2 regions of the Paenibacillus sp. UNC496MF genome follow, and region 1 is predicted to be linked to the other one. Evidence: riboswitches for the same ligand, from Rfam matches in the RefSeq annotation. Region 1 holds a riboswitch; the other holds the start of a gene.
The links. A riboswitch is a leader RNA that binds a small molecule or an ion and turns the genes downstream of it on or off. The one in region 1 is predicted to bind ZMP and ZTP.

Region 1 (7,296 bases):
GTACATGAACCGCTTGTCCAAGGCCGCCGGCCACGCGGTCGTGTGCGTCTGACTTGTGGCCGGACGGCTTTGGAGCAGCCGGCCCACGCAAGACCGGCGTCAAACCGGGCGGGCTCGATCGGCGGCTCCGCGAACGCCGGCGCGCGGAGCGGAGCCGCAATCGAAGCACGCCCGGCCGGAATCGCTTTACACGATAACTCGTTTTTTCGCAAGCGAAGGTTCTTTCTACCGCAGGTCACGGCTTTTGATAAGGTAGCTATCGGTCGCCCGGCTTCCTCCGCCTGAATGCCCGCCCGCCCGAGGCCCGGCCCCGGGCGCTTGTCCGCCATCCGGTCATCTTTCCCGTCTTGTCCGCATATGCTTGGAGGAGATAACGGGGACAAGGAGTGGATGGCATGGTCGAGGCAGGCCTGCAGGCCGGACAGCTGTTGACGCTGATCATTATCGCGCTGGCGCTCGGCATGGACGCTTTTTCGCTGGGCGTTGGCATCGGGCTGAAAGGCATCCGGCTGCTGGATATCCTCAAGCTCAGCACGCTCATCGCGCTGTTTCACATCCTGATGCCGCTCATCGGGATCTTCGCGGGCAAGTACGTCGGCACGCTGCTCGGCAGCGTGGCGTCTTCGGCCGGGGGCGGACTGCTGCTGCTGCTCGGCGGCCATATGGTGTACAGCTCGCTCCGGGGCGACGCGGTGCCGTCGATCGACCACCGCAGCTCGTGGGGCATGCTGCTGTTCGCGCTCAGCGTCAGCATCGATTCGTTCTCGGTCGGGCTGTCGCTCGGCATGTTCGCCGTCGATATGCTGCTGGCGGTGCTGCTGTTCGGCATCGCCGGGGGCTGCTTGTCCGTGGCCGGCCTGCTGCTCGGCCGCCGGGTCAGCTCCAGTCTCGGCGGGTACGGCGAGGCGATCGGCGGCGTGATTTTATTGACGTTCGGGCTGCTGATCCTGTTCTGACGGCGGCGGTCCGGCCTACCATCTAGAGGGGGTTCTCGCATGAAACGGATCTTATTCGTCTGCACCGGCAACACGTGCCGTTCGCCGATGGCGGAGGCGCTGCTGCGGGATTTGGCGCAGAAGCGCGGCCTGCCGCTGGAAGTACGCTCCGCGGGCGTGTCCACCGTCGACGGGCTGCCCGTCTCCGACCACGCCCAATCGGTCCTGCGCCGCCGGGACATTCGCCATAATAACGGCTCGACCGCGCTCGAAAGCGGCTCCGTGACGTGGGCCGACCTGATTTTGACGATGACGGCGAGCCACAAGCGCCATCTGCTGCAGCGGTTCCCGAGCGCCGTGGACAAGACGTACACCCTGCTGGAGTACGTCTACCGCGACGAGGAAGGGCTGCGGCGCATCGCGGAGCTGGAGAGCCTGTACACCGATTTTCAAATGAAGCAGGCGCTCGGCGGGCAGCTCACGGACGCGGAACGCGCCCGGCTGCTGGAGCTGGAAGCCGGCATCCCGAGCTTCGACATCGCCGACCCGTTCGGCGGGCCTCTGCCCGTCTACGAGGCCAGCGCGGCGGAGATCGAGGCGGCGCTGCGCAAGCTGCTCGACCGGCTGCGGCAGCCGCGCAGATAACCGTTCGCCGGGCGTTCCGCGCGCGGCGTTTGCGGATTGATTTTACCGGCCCGATCCGGTATGATAGAGCTAATTAAAGACGGTTTCCGATGTAACTGGCGACGAAAGTGGGTCCAACCACGGTGGAGCATCGGAAGATACGGCCGGTCGCCTGGGCAAAGAGCAGCGTGCGTGAGCATGCTTGCTCTTTTTTCGTCTTTTCCGGCGAAATCAGGTATACTAAAACCATTGCGAATCGACATTTTCCGCCATCGCGCGGTCACATTGGGAGGTATATGCGGTATGAAAATCGCCATCGGCGCGGACCACGGCGGCTATCGGCTGAAGGAAGTCGTGGTGCCGTTCATTCAATCGCTCGGCCATGAGATTCTCGACGTCGGCTGCGATTGCGAGCAATCCGTCGACTACCCGGATTACGCGCTCCCGGCTTGCGAGCTCGTCGTGCAGGGGAAAGCCGACCGCGGCATTCTCATCTGCGGCACCGGCATCGGCATGTCCATCGCGGCGAACAAAGTGGCGGGCATCCGCTGCGCGCTCGTGCACGACCTGTTCTCGGCGCAGGCGACGCGCGACCACAACGACACGAACGCGTTGGCCCTGGGCGAGCGCGTGGTCGGTCCCGGCGTGGCGCAGGAGATCATCCGCGTCTGGCTGGAGACGCCGTTCTCGAACGGCGAGCGCCACGTCGGCCGGCTGAACAAAGTGAAGCAGATCGAAGCGAAATACGCCGCGCAGCCCGCGCGCGCGGAATAAAGGAGCGGATCGGCGTGAGCGATACGGCAGCGGGCTGGAATCCGGCCCGGTTGAGCAAGGACGTCGAGACGGTCGTCCGCGAGCTTGCCGCCGCGGCGCGGCTGCGCGAGGGGCAGCTGCTCGTGGTCGGGACGTCCACGAGCGAGGTGCTGGGCCAGCGGATCGGCACCTCGGGGACGCTGGAGACGGCGAAGGCGATCTACGACGGCATCGAGGCGGTGCGGCGGGAGCTGGACTTTTACGCCGTGTTCCAGTGCTGCGAGCATCTGAACCGGGCGCTCGTCATGGAACGCGAGGCGGCGGAGCGGTACGGACTCGAGCTCGTCTCGGCCGTCCCGGTGCGCAAGGCGGGCGGCTCCATGGCGGCGTACGCGTTCGGCGCGCTGCGGGACGCGGTGCTGACGGAGACGGTGCAGGCGCATGCCGGCCTCGACATCGGCGACACGTTCATCGGCATGCACCTGAAGCGCGTGGCCGTGCCGGTTCGGCCGTCGATCCGCTCCATCGGGGCGGCGCATCTGACGATGGCGTTCACCCGGCCGAAGCTGATCGGCGGCGAACGGGCGGTGTACGCCCGCGAAGCGGCGGACGGCGCGGCGGAAAGCTGCGATTGACCGGTTTGTTGCTAATGGCTTCGCCCATAAAAACCAAGCTTTTGCTTACGAAGTAGTTTTATTTCACGAACCGCCTCATCCGGTTCGGCTTCGCCCATAAAACTAAGCTAATGCTTACGAAGCGATTTTGTTCCACGGCCGATTTCCGATCGGCCTAGCTCCGCCACAAAATTTCAGGAGGAAACCCACATGGAAAACCTACGCAAGCAAGATCCCGAAATCGTCAAAGCGCTCGGCCTTGAGCTGCAGCGCCAGCGCGACAACATCGAACTGATCGCGTCCGAGAACATCGTCTCCGAGGCGGTGCTCGAAGCGATGGGCACGGTGCTGACGAACAAATACGCGGAAGGCTACCCGGGCAAGCGCTACTACGGCGGCTGCGAACACGTCGACATCGCCGAGGACATCGCCCGCAACCGCGCGAAGGAACTGTTCGGCGCGGAGCACGCGAACGTGCAGCCGCACTCCGGCGCGCAGGCGAACATGGCCGTCTACCTGGCCGCGCTGCAGCCCGGCGACACGGTGCTCGGGATGAACCTCGCGCACGGCGGCCATCTGACGCACGGCTCCCCGGTTAACGCGTCCGGCATCCTGTACAACTTCGTCGCGTACGGCGTCGACGAGAACACGTTCACGATCAACTACGACGAAGTGCGCAAGCTCGCGTTCAAGCACCGTCCGCGGATGATCGTGGCGGGCGCGTCCGCGTACCCGCGCATCATCGATTTCGAAGCGCTCGGCAAAATCGCCGAGGACGTCGGCGCGCTGCTCTTCGTCGACATGGCGCATATCGCGGGCCTCGTCGCGGCCGGCTTGCACCCGAGCCCGGTGCCGTACGCGCACTTCGTGACGACGACGACGCACAAAACGCTCCGCGGACCGCGCGGCGGCATGATCCTGTGCCGCAAAGCCTGGGCGCAGGCGATCGACAAAGCGGTGTTCCCGGGCTCCCAAGGCGGCCCGCTGATGCACATCATCGCGGCGAAAGCCGTCGCGTTCGGCGAAGCGCTGCAGCCGTCGTTCAAGGAATACGGCAAGAACGTCGTCGACAACGCCAAGGCGCTCTCCGAAGCGCTGCTCGCCCAAGGCATCAACATCGTCTCCGGCGGCACGGACAACCACCTCATGCTGATCGACCTGCGCAACCTGAACATCACGGGCAAAGACGCGGAGCATGTCCTGGATTCCGTCCAAATCACGGTCAACAAAAACGCCATTCCGTTCGACCCGACGAGCCCGTTCGTCACGAGCGGCATCCGCATCGGCACGCCGGCGGCGACTTCCCGCGGCATGGGCGTGGACGCGATGAAGACGATCGCCGAGATCATCGCCATGACGCTCAAGAATCCGAAGGACGAAGCCGTGCTCGAGAAAGCGCGCGGCATGGTGCGCGACCTCGTGGCGCAATATCCGCTCTACCCGGGCATGTCCTACTAAGACAACCGGCTATCCCGTCCGCGCAACCGAAGCCGCCGGCCGCTGCCTCCGCAGCGGGCCGGCGGCTTTTTGTCATTCCCTTATTCGGTTGTATGATGCAAGCAAGCGGATTTCAATCGCCGCCCGGCTGTGATAAGATAGCCCTATGAAACGTACAGACAACAAGTCGCGCTGTTCGGTCAACTTCGCGCTCGAGACGGTCGGCGACAACTGGTCGCTCCTGATCGTGCGCGACATCGTGTATTACCGCAAGAAGACGTTCGGCGAGTTTCTGGCGTCGGAGGAAGGCATCTCGACGAACATTTTGTCGTCGCGGCTCGCGCGGCTGGAGCGGAAGGGCGTGCTGACGAAGCGGCCGCACGACACCGACAAGCGAAAGGAGACCTACGCGCTGACCGAGCGGGGACTGGACCTCGTGCCGGTGCTGCTGGAGCTGGCCGATTGGGGCGCGAAGCACGATCCCGAAGCGAAGGAAGGCCGATGGATCGGCCTGATCCAGGACGACCGGGCGGGCGCCGTCGCGCTCGTCAAGGATACGGTGCGGGCGGGGGGCTCCGTCTTCGTCGGCGAGGGAAACGTCATCGAGCAATTGAATTCACGGGCGAAGGAGCCGACCTGAGAATCGGCTTCCTTGTCGTGCGCGCTTCTTGCGTTGCGGCCCCGACAGCCGCTTCCGTCCGCTATCGGTGCGGCTCCGACAGCCGCCGCCCGTCAGCCCCCGGTCATGCCCCGGAATACGGCGCAACCGGGACGAGTCCGTAAAATAGTGCTTGCAATCGCTTTCTTCGTGCCTATATAATAACGCTAGAACTTGTTCCGAAACGTTTTGGAACCTTGGAGGAAGACGCCTTGACGACTATTAAAGACCTAGCCAGAATTGCGGGCGTTTCCGTCACGACGGTTTCCCGGGCGTTGAACGGCTACGACGACGTCAACGAGGAGACCCGGAGGAGGATCAAGCGGGTCGCCGAGGAGATGAACTACCGGCCGAACGTGCTCGCCCGGAGCCTGGTCACGAAGAAGTCCCGTTCCATCGGCGTCATCCTCTCGGAGATCAACCGCGCGGGAGCGAAGGACGCCATGCTGTACGAGATCCTGTGCGGCATCAACGACCGCGCGTCGGAGCTCGATTACGACATCCTGCTGTTCAGCACCAATCCGAAGAAGCAGCTGGCCAAGTCGTATTCCGACTTGTGCAAGGAGCGCAACGTCGAAGGCGCGATCATCTCGGGGCTGCGGGTGAACGATCAGTATCTAGAGGAGGTCGCGCGCGATACGAGCTTTCCGTGCGTGCTCATCGACATCCCGGCGGAGGGCAACAACCTCGGCCACGTCACGACGGACAACGTGCAGGGCTCCCGCATGGCCGTCCGGCACTTGATCGAGCTGGGCCACCGGAACATCGCGATGATCAACGGCCACAACGAAGCCTCGGTCAGCCAGCAGCGGCTGAACGGCTACCGGCTGGAGCTGGAGAAGCACGGCATTCCGTTCCGTCCCGAGCTCGTCTACAACGGGAATTTCTCGGAGGAAGGCGGCGGCGACGCCATGCACCTCATCCTGCGGAACCATCCGGGCGTGACGGCCGTCTTCACCGCGAGCGACCTGATGGTGCTCGGCGCGCTGAAAGCCGTGGAGCGCAGCGGCGGCAAGGTGCCCGAGTCGATCTCGATCGTCGGCTACGACGACATCGTCATCGCGTCGTATTGTTCGCCCCGGCTGACGACGATCCGCCAGGACAAGTACGAGATGGGCTATCAATCGGCGCAGCTGCTGATCGATATGCTCGAAGGCCGCAACATCCAGCGCAAAATCGTGCTGCATAACGAACTGATCGTGCGCGAAAGCACGTCGCCCCTGAAGACGGACACCTAGAACGGCAGCGAGCGGGCGATTTTTTACCGGGTTTATCCTTAACGTTTCGGATGAAAGTAAGCGCTTCAAACAGCCTTGGAATAGGATTGTTTAGTTTACAAACTTAATAAAATCGAAGGGTCTTTATTTTTTGCGATAAATCCGAAACGTTTTCGGTCTTTTCATCGATATTTGGGGCTTCGCCCACGGCGGCGCTCTTGAATATACAATCCCAATCTGAGGAGTGTGCAAGATGAAAAACAGGGGCATGGCATTTCTGGCACTCGGCATTACGGCATCGATGGCGCTGTCCGGCTGCGGTTCCGACGGGAATTCGGGCGCGAACGGCGGCGGCAATTCCGGCGGGACCTCCAATACGGCGAACGCGGGAGACGCGGCTTCGAACGGGGGCGCGAACGCGAACGCGGGCGCGGCGGACAACGGCGGCGGCGACAAGAAGGTCGAGCTGCGCATCGGCACGTGGGAAGGCGGAGACGGGCTCAAGATTCAGCAGCAGATCGCGGACAACTACAAAAAGACGCACGGCAACGTGTCCATCTCCATCGAATCGGTGCCGGATCAATACGGGACGAAAATTTTGACGCAAATCGCGGCGGGGCAGGCGCCGGACATTTTCCAGATCGGCGACGGCGACGTCAGCATGTTCATGAAGAAGGGCGCGCTGGAGGACCTGACGACCTACATCGGCGGCGCGAACGGCATCAACACCGGCGACTACTACCAAAGCGTGCTCGACGTCGGCAAGCTGGACGGCAAGTATTACACGATGCCGAAGGACTATTCCGATATCGCGATTTTCTATAACAAAAAGATGTTCGACGACGCGGGCGTGGCGTATCCGCAAGCGGGCTGGACATGGGATCAATTCTACGACACCGCGAAGAAGCTCACCAAGAAGGACGGCGACAAGTACACGCAGTGGGGCGTCAGCCTGCCGGGCAGCTGGATCCGCGCGATCCTCCCGCTCATTCAATCGTACGGCGGCGGCGTCATCAGTCCGGACGGCGAGAAGATCGACGGCTACATGAACAGCGACG
Region 2 (7,296 bases), on a different contig from region 1:
GACAGGGCCGCTTGCCGCTCAGCCTGCAGCCGAAGAAGGCGGTCCGTCCGTAATTCGCCAGCGGCGCCGTCGCGAACCCGACCGTGGGCGCCTCCAAAATCCATTCCGCCGAAGAAGCCGGGCCGGCATAGGCTTGAACCGTCCTGAACGTCCAGCCTTTCGTCCGGTTCCGGAGCAGAATCCGCCACTTGCCGCCGCGGAGTTTCGTGATTTGGGCAAACATCGCATCGCCCGGCGCGACCGGCCGGGGGATCCGCGTCTCGTAGGCGGGCAGGATCTCCCACCACGGATAGTAGCTCGCCTTGCCGTTCTCGAAGGCGTGCGCGGTTCCCGTTTGGATCAAGAACGGATTGTCGAAGCCGTCGATTCCGATCCAAGCGGACGAATAGCGGTTTCCTTTGGCCGCTTTCACGCGGGGCACCACCCAATAGCCCGAAACGCGGCGGTACGCGCCTCGTTTCCCGCTGACCGCGTAGCCCGACCAGTTCTCCGCCCGCCACCCCGGCGGAATCTTCACCGGGCGCGGCCGGAGGAAGGCCGATCGTTTTCGCGGCGCGGATCCTCTTCGGATGTTGTTCAATCGCCGAACCTCCTCTACGTACGTTGTTATTACGTCCAGCGTATTCCCGCGCGCCGCGGGTTGTCACGGCCGCTAACGCCCGAGCGGGCGGACGGGAGACGCGTCCGCCGCGGGACGCTTGCCGAACCGAACCTTATCCGAACCGGACCGATGCCCGATTGGGGCTTTCGCCTTCGCGGGCGGAATGCTACCATGTAGAGGAATGAAGCCGACATTTGCCAAACCTTTACGAAACCGAATCGATCGTGGAGAGGGGAAATCGCGCATGCAGGCATTGATTTACGAAGGACCGCAGGAGATGGTGCTCCGGGAGACGGACGAGCCGGTCCCGGGCGAGGACGAGCTGCTCGTACGCGTGGCGTACTCCGGCATTTGCGGATCGGAGCTCAGCGGGTATCTGGGCAAAAATTCGCTCCGCAAGCCGCCGATGATTTTCGGCCATGAATTCTCCGGCACGATCGCCGCCATCGGCAGCCGGGCCGCGGCGGAAGGCCGCTGGGCGTTCGGCCAGCGCGTCACGGCCAACCCGCTCGTCACGTGCGGGCATTGCGAGCCGTGCGTCACCGGCCGGCAGCAGCTGTGCGCGTCGCGGAAGCTGCTGTCCGCCGCGCTGCCCGGCAGCAACGCGGAGTACGTGAAGCTGCCGGCCGCGTTCGTCTATCCCGTGCCGGACTCGGTGACGCTGCGGCAGGCGGCGATGACGGAGCCCGCCGCCTGCGCGATCCGCGCGGCGGAGCTGGCCGCGCCGAAGCCGTCGGATACGGTGCTCATCGTCGGGATGGGGCCGATCGGGCTGCTTACGCTGCAGGCGGTCCGGCAGCATGGCGCGCGCAGCGTCATCGCCGTCGACATGAACGCGGAGCGGCTGGCGATCGCCGCCAAGCTCGGGGCGGCGCATGCCGTATGCCCGGCGTCCGGCGCGGATACGCTGGAGGAAGTGAAGCGGCTGACCGGCGGCGCCGGCGTTGACGCCGCGATCGACGCGGTCGGCGCGAGCCTGACGCGCCGGCAGTGCGTGCTCGCGTGCAAGGGCGGCGGCCGCACGGTGTTCACGGGACTGCACGAAGAGGAATCGGCGCTGCCGGTGAACGTCGCGATCCGGAACGAAGTGACGATGACCGGCGCGTTCGCGTATTCCGCGGCGAACTTCCGGACGGCGCTCCGGTGGATCGAAGAAGGCCGCATCGGCCTGGCCGACGGCGTGGTCGAAGCGCCGCTCCGCGAAGGCGGGCGCTGGTTCGAGACGCTGCTGAAGGCGCCGGGCCACGTATCGAAAGTCTTGCTGGTGCCGGGAGGCGAAGCCTGATGCCGCGTTTTGACGAATGGCACGCGTCCGGGCCGGGGATCGAGCGGAAGATCTTCCCCCCGGGCGAGACGATCATGAGCATGATGGCGAAGCTGCGCGCCGGCGCGGTCGGCGCGGCGCATTCGCATCCGCACGAGCAGCTGACGTTCGTCGTCAGCGGGCGGCTGCGGCTGGAGATGAACGGGGCGCTGTCGGTCGCCGAGGCGGGCGAGCAGTTCGTCATTCCCGGCGGCGCGGTGCATGAAGTGACGGCGCTCGCGGACACGGTCGTCGTCGAGACGTTCACGCCGCTTCGGGCGGATCTGCTCGCGACGATTGCGGACGACGAGTAAGGCGGACAAGGAGCGTGAACCGCATGGGCAAGACGTTTTTCATCTCGGACCATCACTTCGGCCATACGCACATCATCGATTTCGAATCGCGGCCGTTCGCGAACGCCGAGGAGATGGATGAGACCATGATCGCGAAGTGGAACGCGGTCGTCGGGGAAGGGGACAAGGTATTCCACCTCGGGGACTTCTCGTTCCTGAACCGGGCGCGGACCCAAGCGATCGTGGAGCGGCTGAACGGGTACAAGCATCTCATCCTCGGCAATCACGACCGGGGTCGGGGACGGCAGTGGTGGCTGGACGCCGGCTTCGACGAGGCGAGCGAGCATCCGATCATCTATAAAGACTTCTTCTTCCTCTCGCACGAGCCGATGTACATGAACCGGCATATGCCGTACGTGAACGTCCACGGCCACATCCACGGGCAGAAATACGAGGGCGCGCAGCACTTCAACGTCAGCGTGGAGCACTGGGATTACACGCCGCTGACGTTCGAGCAGATCCGCGACGCCGTCGTGCCGGGCGAGGAGCAGGCATGAGAGTCGTGTACGCGGGCAGCTTCGACCCCATTACGCTCGGGCATATCTCGGTCATCGAACGGGCCGGCACGCTGTTCGACGAGGTGCATGTCCTCATCGCGAACAACCGGAGCAAGAAGCACTACTTCGACCTCGCGCAGCGCACGGGGCTCGCGGAGCTGTCGACCGCCCACGTGACGAACGCGATCGTCGTGCCGTTCGAAGGCATCGTGGCGGACTACGTCAACGCGAACGCCGTGAAGGCCGTCATCCGGGGCATCCGCAACTCCACGGACCTCGAGTACGAGCTGCAGCTGGAGCAGTACATGCGCACCACGACGACGGCGGACACCGTCTACCTGTCGCCGTATCTCAAGGACATCCAGACCAGCAGCTCGCTCGTGCGGATGTTCATCCAGTCGAACAAGACCGAGCTGGCGCAGACCTTCATGCATCCGGACGCGTACGCGAAAATGGTGACGTTCGCGAAGTAGGCGAAGCGGCTGTCCGAATATCCCGATGCGGGTTGCCTGCGGCCCGCCCCGGACGGTATAATACAACCATCGATTCAAAAGCGCGTGTGACTGGCGTAACGCGGCGAACCGCGGGGGAGCACGGAACGCTTATACGGCCGTACGCCTGGGCAGAGGTAAGGGGATTCGTCCCCTTGCCTCTTTCTGTTTTCGGGGATCATTATTCGAGAGGATGAGGGAGCATGACGCATTCGGAAACGTTGGTATTGGACGGCGGCGCGGTCGCGGACCGCATCAAGGAAGGACTCGTGCCGCGCATCGCGCGGCTGAAGGAGCGGGGCATCGTCCCGTGTCTCGCGACCGTGCTGGTCGGGGACGACCCGGCATCCGCCACGTACGTGCGGATGAAAGGCAACGCGTGCAAGCGGCTCGGCATCGCGTCGATCCGCGTGGAGCTGCCCGCGGCGACGACGACGGAAGAGCTGGTCGCGGCCATCCGGGGATTGAACGGCGATGCCGCGGTGCACGGCATTCTGCTGCAGCATCCCGTGCCGCCGCACATCGACGGGCGGGCGGCGTTCGAAGCGATCGCCGCCCAGAAGGACGTCGACGGCGTGACGACGCTCGGCTACGCGCGGACCGCGTTCGGCCTGGCGGACTTTCCCTGCTGCACGCCGGCGGCGATCATGGCGATTCTGGCGCACTACGAGCTGCCCGTAAGCGGCCGCCATGCCGTCGTCATCGGCCGCAGCCCGATCCTCGGCAAGCCCGTCTCGGCGATGCTGCTGAACGCGGACGCGACGGTGACGACCTGTCATTCGCGCACGGCGGACCTGCCGGCGATCGTCCGGCTCGCGGACATCGTGGTCGCCGCCGTCGGCAAGCCGAAGTTCGTGCAGGGAAACTGGATCAAGCCGGGCGCCGTCGTGCTCGACGCCGGCTACAATCCCGGCAACGTCGGGGACGTCGATTACGCGGCGTGCGCCGCCCATGCCTCCGCCATTACGCCGGTGCCGGCGGGCGTCGGGCCGGTCACGATCGCGACGTTGCTGAAGCATACGGTGGACGCGGCGGAGAAGTTCGGCGCGTAGCGCGCTCCTCGGGGCCGCGCGGCAAACGAAGGGCCGTCCCGCAAGCGAATCCGCTTGCGGGACGGCCCTTTTTTGGATGAAACGCCGCGTTCGGGAGCCGTCGGGCGGTACCGCCGCGCCGAAGCATCCGGTTCTTTCCGAGGCGGCTTGCCGCCCGCGCCGGCCTACCGCCCGCGCCGGCTTACCGCCCGCACGCCCACCGCGCGCCGTTCAGCAGCAACCGGCGGTACGGCGCGGGCCGGAAGGACGGGGCGTGGTGGCCCGGCTGCAGGTAGACGACCCGGCCGAGGCCGTAGCTTCGCGCCCAGCCCGCCGGACAGCGCTCGCCCTCGAAGTCGAAGGCGAGGAACACGTTCAGCTCGGCCAGCGGATCGAGCTCGAACCGGTACGGCTCCTCCTCGAGCGGGAATTCGCCGGCGCCGCTCAGTATCGGGTGCTCCTCGGCGGGGCGATAGAGAAGCGGCTGATAAGGCGGATGCCCGGTGAACCGGGCGCCGATCAGCTGCCGCAGCTCCGGGCTGCGCTGGAGCGAGATGCCGTTATGCACGACGAGCAGCCCGCCGCCGCCCGCGACGTAGCGCAGCAGGCCCGCCGCCTGCGCCGCCGTCGGCGTCCGGTCCCAGCAGTCCGCGTAGGAGATGCACAGCGGATGCTCCGCGTGCTCGAGCCGGCTCAGGGCGTCGTAATTCTCGGTCGGCTCCAGCGCGAATTCGGGGCCGAGCGCGGCGTTTAGCTCGGCGCGCGCCGGCTCCAGCGGATGCCACGGCGCCGCCGCGAAGTCGCCGAGCAGCAGCGCGCGTACGGGTTCGTTCATGTTCGTCGTCCTCCTCACCATGGCAGTTCGCGGCCGGTATCCGCTTCGAGGTACAGGGGCAGCTCGCGCAGCTCGCCGCCGCGTTCCGCGACGCGGGCGAGCAGCTGCGCGGCCGCTTCCCGCGGCGTGTACGTGCCGGCGTCGTTCCACGTGCCGCTCATCGACGTCTTCACCCAGCCGGGGTGGAGCAGCAGCACGCGGCCGCCTTCCCGGCGGATCTTGTTGTGGACGATGGTCGAGCCCATGTTGAGCGCGGCCTTGGCCATGCAGTAGCCGAACCAGGCGTCGCGGTGGCTCTGGCCGAGGCTGCCCGCTTCGGACGAGACGTTTACGATCAGCTTGCCGCCGTTCATGACGGGCGCGAGAAGCGCGTTCGCCATGCGGATCGCGCCGAGCGCGGTGACGTTGTACACCCGCTGCATGTCGGCGAAATCGAGCGCGTCCGCGACGGTGCCGACGGTGTCGCCGAGCAGCGCGGCGTTGTTGATCAGCAGGTCCAGCTCGGGCGTCAGGGCGGCGAGCCATTCCGCAAACGCTTTCACGCTGTCGTCGCTTCCGACGTCCAGGCGGGAGGCGTGCAGCTGATTCGGATAGCTCGCCGACAGCCGCTCCAGTTCGGGATTGGGATGGACGATACCGCCCGCGTAGACGGTGCAGCCGGATTCCAGCAGGGCAATCGCCAGTTCCAGTCCGATTCCGCGGTCGGTGCCGGTAATGCAAACGTGCCGGTAGTGCGGCATAAGCGGTCCCTCCAAAGGTTGGAATTAAGGATGCCGTGCTTCTCGCGCGATCGCTTCGTTGTCTAAGCCCCATTATAGAGGCGAGGCGGCGAGGCGGCAATCCGTCCGGACGAACAAGCTTCGGCGCATCGGGCGTGTCGCGGCGCATCTTCCCCCGCTCCGGACGCCAAAATTCGGCAGCAGCCAGCTTAAGGTTGACGCGAAAGGCGGTGCCTGTTAGGATTTAATAGTAATTATTACGATTAAGGTGATGGGCGAGGAATGTCGTTCCATTCGGTCTTTGCCCGCCGCCCGGATCGAGTAATGACGCGCATGCAGTTGCCTTGGCGGCTGCATGACTCCGGATCGTAAAATTTACATACGAAAGCAGGGAGAATCCATGAACCAACCGACCCTCGAACGCCGAATTCCGGTCACCGTCCTGAGCGGCTACCTCGGCTCCGGCAAGACGACGCTGCTGAACCATGTGCTGCAAAACCGCGACGGTCTCCGCGTGGCCGTCATCGTCAACGATTTGAGCGAGGTGAACATCGACGCCGCGCTCGTCAAGGACGGCGGCGGGCTGTCGCGGACGGACGAGAAGCTGGTGGAGATGTCCAACGGCTGCATCTGCTGCACGCTGCGCGAGGACTTGCTGCGGGAGGTGGAGCAGCTCGCGAAGGACGGGCGCTTCGACTATATCCTGATCGAGTCGACGGGCGTCGGCGAACCGGTTCCCGTCGCGCAAACCTTCACGTACGCGGACGAGGAACAAGGCATCGACTTGTCCCGCTATTGCCGGCTCGACTGCATGGTGACGGTCGTGGACGCGTTCCGCTTCTGGCACGATTATTCCTCCGGCGAATCGCTGCTCGCCCGCGGCCAGCACGTCGGCGAAGACGATGCGCGGGAGGTGGTCGACCTGCTGATCGACCAGATCGAATTTTGCGACGTGCTCGTCCTGAACAAATGCGACCTGATGAACGATGCGGACCTGGCGGAGCTGGAGGGCGTGCTGCGGAAGCTGCAGCCGCGGGCGAAGCTGATCCGCGCCAGCCATGGACGCGTGGCCCCCTCGGACATCCTGGACACGGGGCTGTTCGACTTCGAGGCGGCCAGCCTGTCGGCCGGCTGGATCCGCGAAATGGAGAAGCCGCAGCACGTGCCGGAGACGGAGGAATACGGCATCGCGTCGTTCGTCTACGAGCGCGTCCGGCCGTTCCATCCCGCGCGCCTCTACCGCTGGATGGGCCGCTGGCCGGAGGAGATCGTGCGGGCGAAGGGCATCGTGTGGCTCGCCACCCGGAACGCGATGGGCCAAAGCTTGAGCCAGGCGGGGCCGTCCATTCATTTCGGCCCGTCGGGCTGCTGGATCGCGGCGCTGCCCGAAGCGGAGCGCCGGGCGATCCTGCGGGAGGAGCCGGAAGCTGCCGCGCGGTGGCACGCCGAGCACGGCGACCGGATCA

Region 2: another riboswitch for ZMP and ZTP. It lies ahead of BMZ79_RS22010 (bifunctional 5,10-methylenetetrahydrofolate dehydrogenase/5,10-methenyltetrahydrofolate cyclohydrolase); the one in region 1 lies ahead of rpiB (ribose 5-phosphate isomerase B).

Annotation. Positions count from the first base shown of each region.
Region 1 covers NZ_FORE01000010.1:261,352-268,647, forward strand. The annotation lists gene BMZ79_RS19045 (L-threonylcarbamoyladenylate synthase) at 1-52, shown strand, start outside; gene BMZ79_RS19050 (manganese efflux pump MntP) at 396-956, shown strand; gene BMZ79_RS19055 (low molecular weight protein arginine phosphatase) at 996-1,580, shown strand; ZMP/ZTP riboswitch at 1,662-1,744, shown strand; gene rpiB (ribose 5-phosphate isomerase B) at 1,863-2,333, shown strand; gene BMZ79_RS19065 (TIGR01440 family protein) at 2,348-2,947, shown strand; gene glyA (serine hydroxymethyltransferase) at 3,137-4,384, shown strand; gene BMZ79_RS19075 (winged helix-turn-helix transcriptional regulator) at 4,530-5,003, shown strand; gene BMZ79_RS19080 (LacI family DNA-binding transcriptional regulator) at 5,234-6,259, shown strand; gene BMZ79_RS19085 (ABC transporter substrate-binding protein) at 6,507-7,296, shown strand, end outside.
Region 2 covers NZ_FORE01000012.1:142,690-149,985, forward strand. The annotation lists gene BMZ79_RS21985 (G1 family glutamic endopeptidase) at 1-580, opposite strand, end outside; gene BMZ79_RS21990 (zinc-dependent alcohol dehydrogenase) at 846-1,886, shown strand; gene BMZ79_RS21995 (cupin domain-containing protein) at 1,886-2,218, shown strand; gene BMZ79_RS22000 (phosphoesterase) at 2,242-2,754, shown strand; gene coaD (pantetheine-phosphate adenylyltransferase) at 2,751-3,227, shown strand; ZMP/ZTP riboswitch at 3,304-3,385, shown strand; gene BMZ79_RS22010 (bifunctional 5,10-methylenetetrahydrofolate dehydrogenase/5,10-methenyltetrahydrofolate cyclohydrolase) at 3,449-4,297, shown strand; gene BMZ79_RS22015 (ThuA domain-containing protein) at 4,479-5,111, opposite strand; gene BMZ79_RS22020 (SDR family NAD(P)-dependent oxidoreductase) at 5,126-5,851, opposite strand; gene BMZ79_RS22025 (GTP-binding protein) at 6,231-7,296, shown strand, end outside.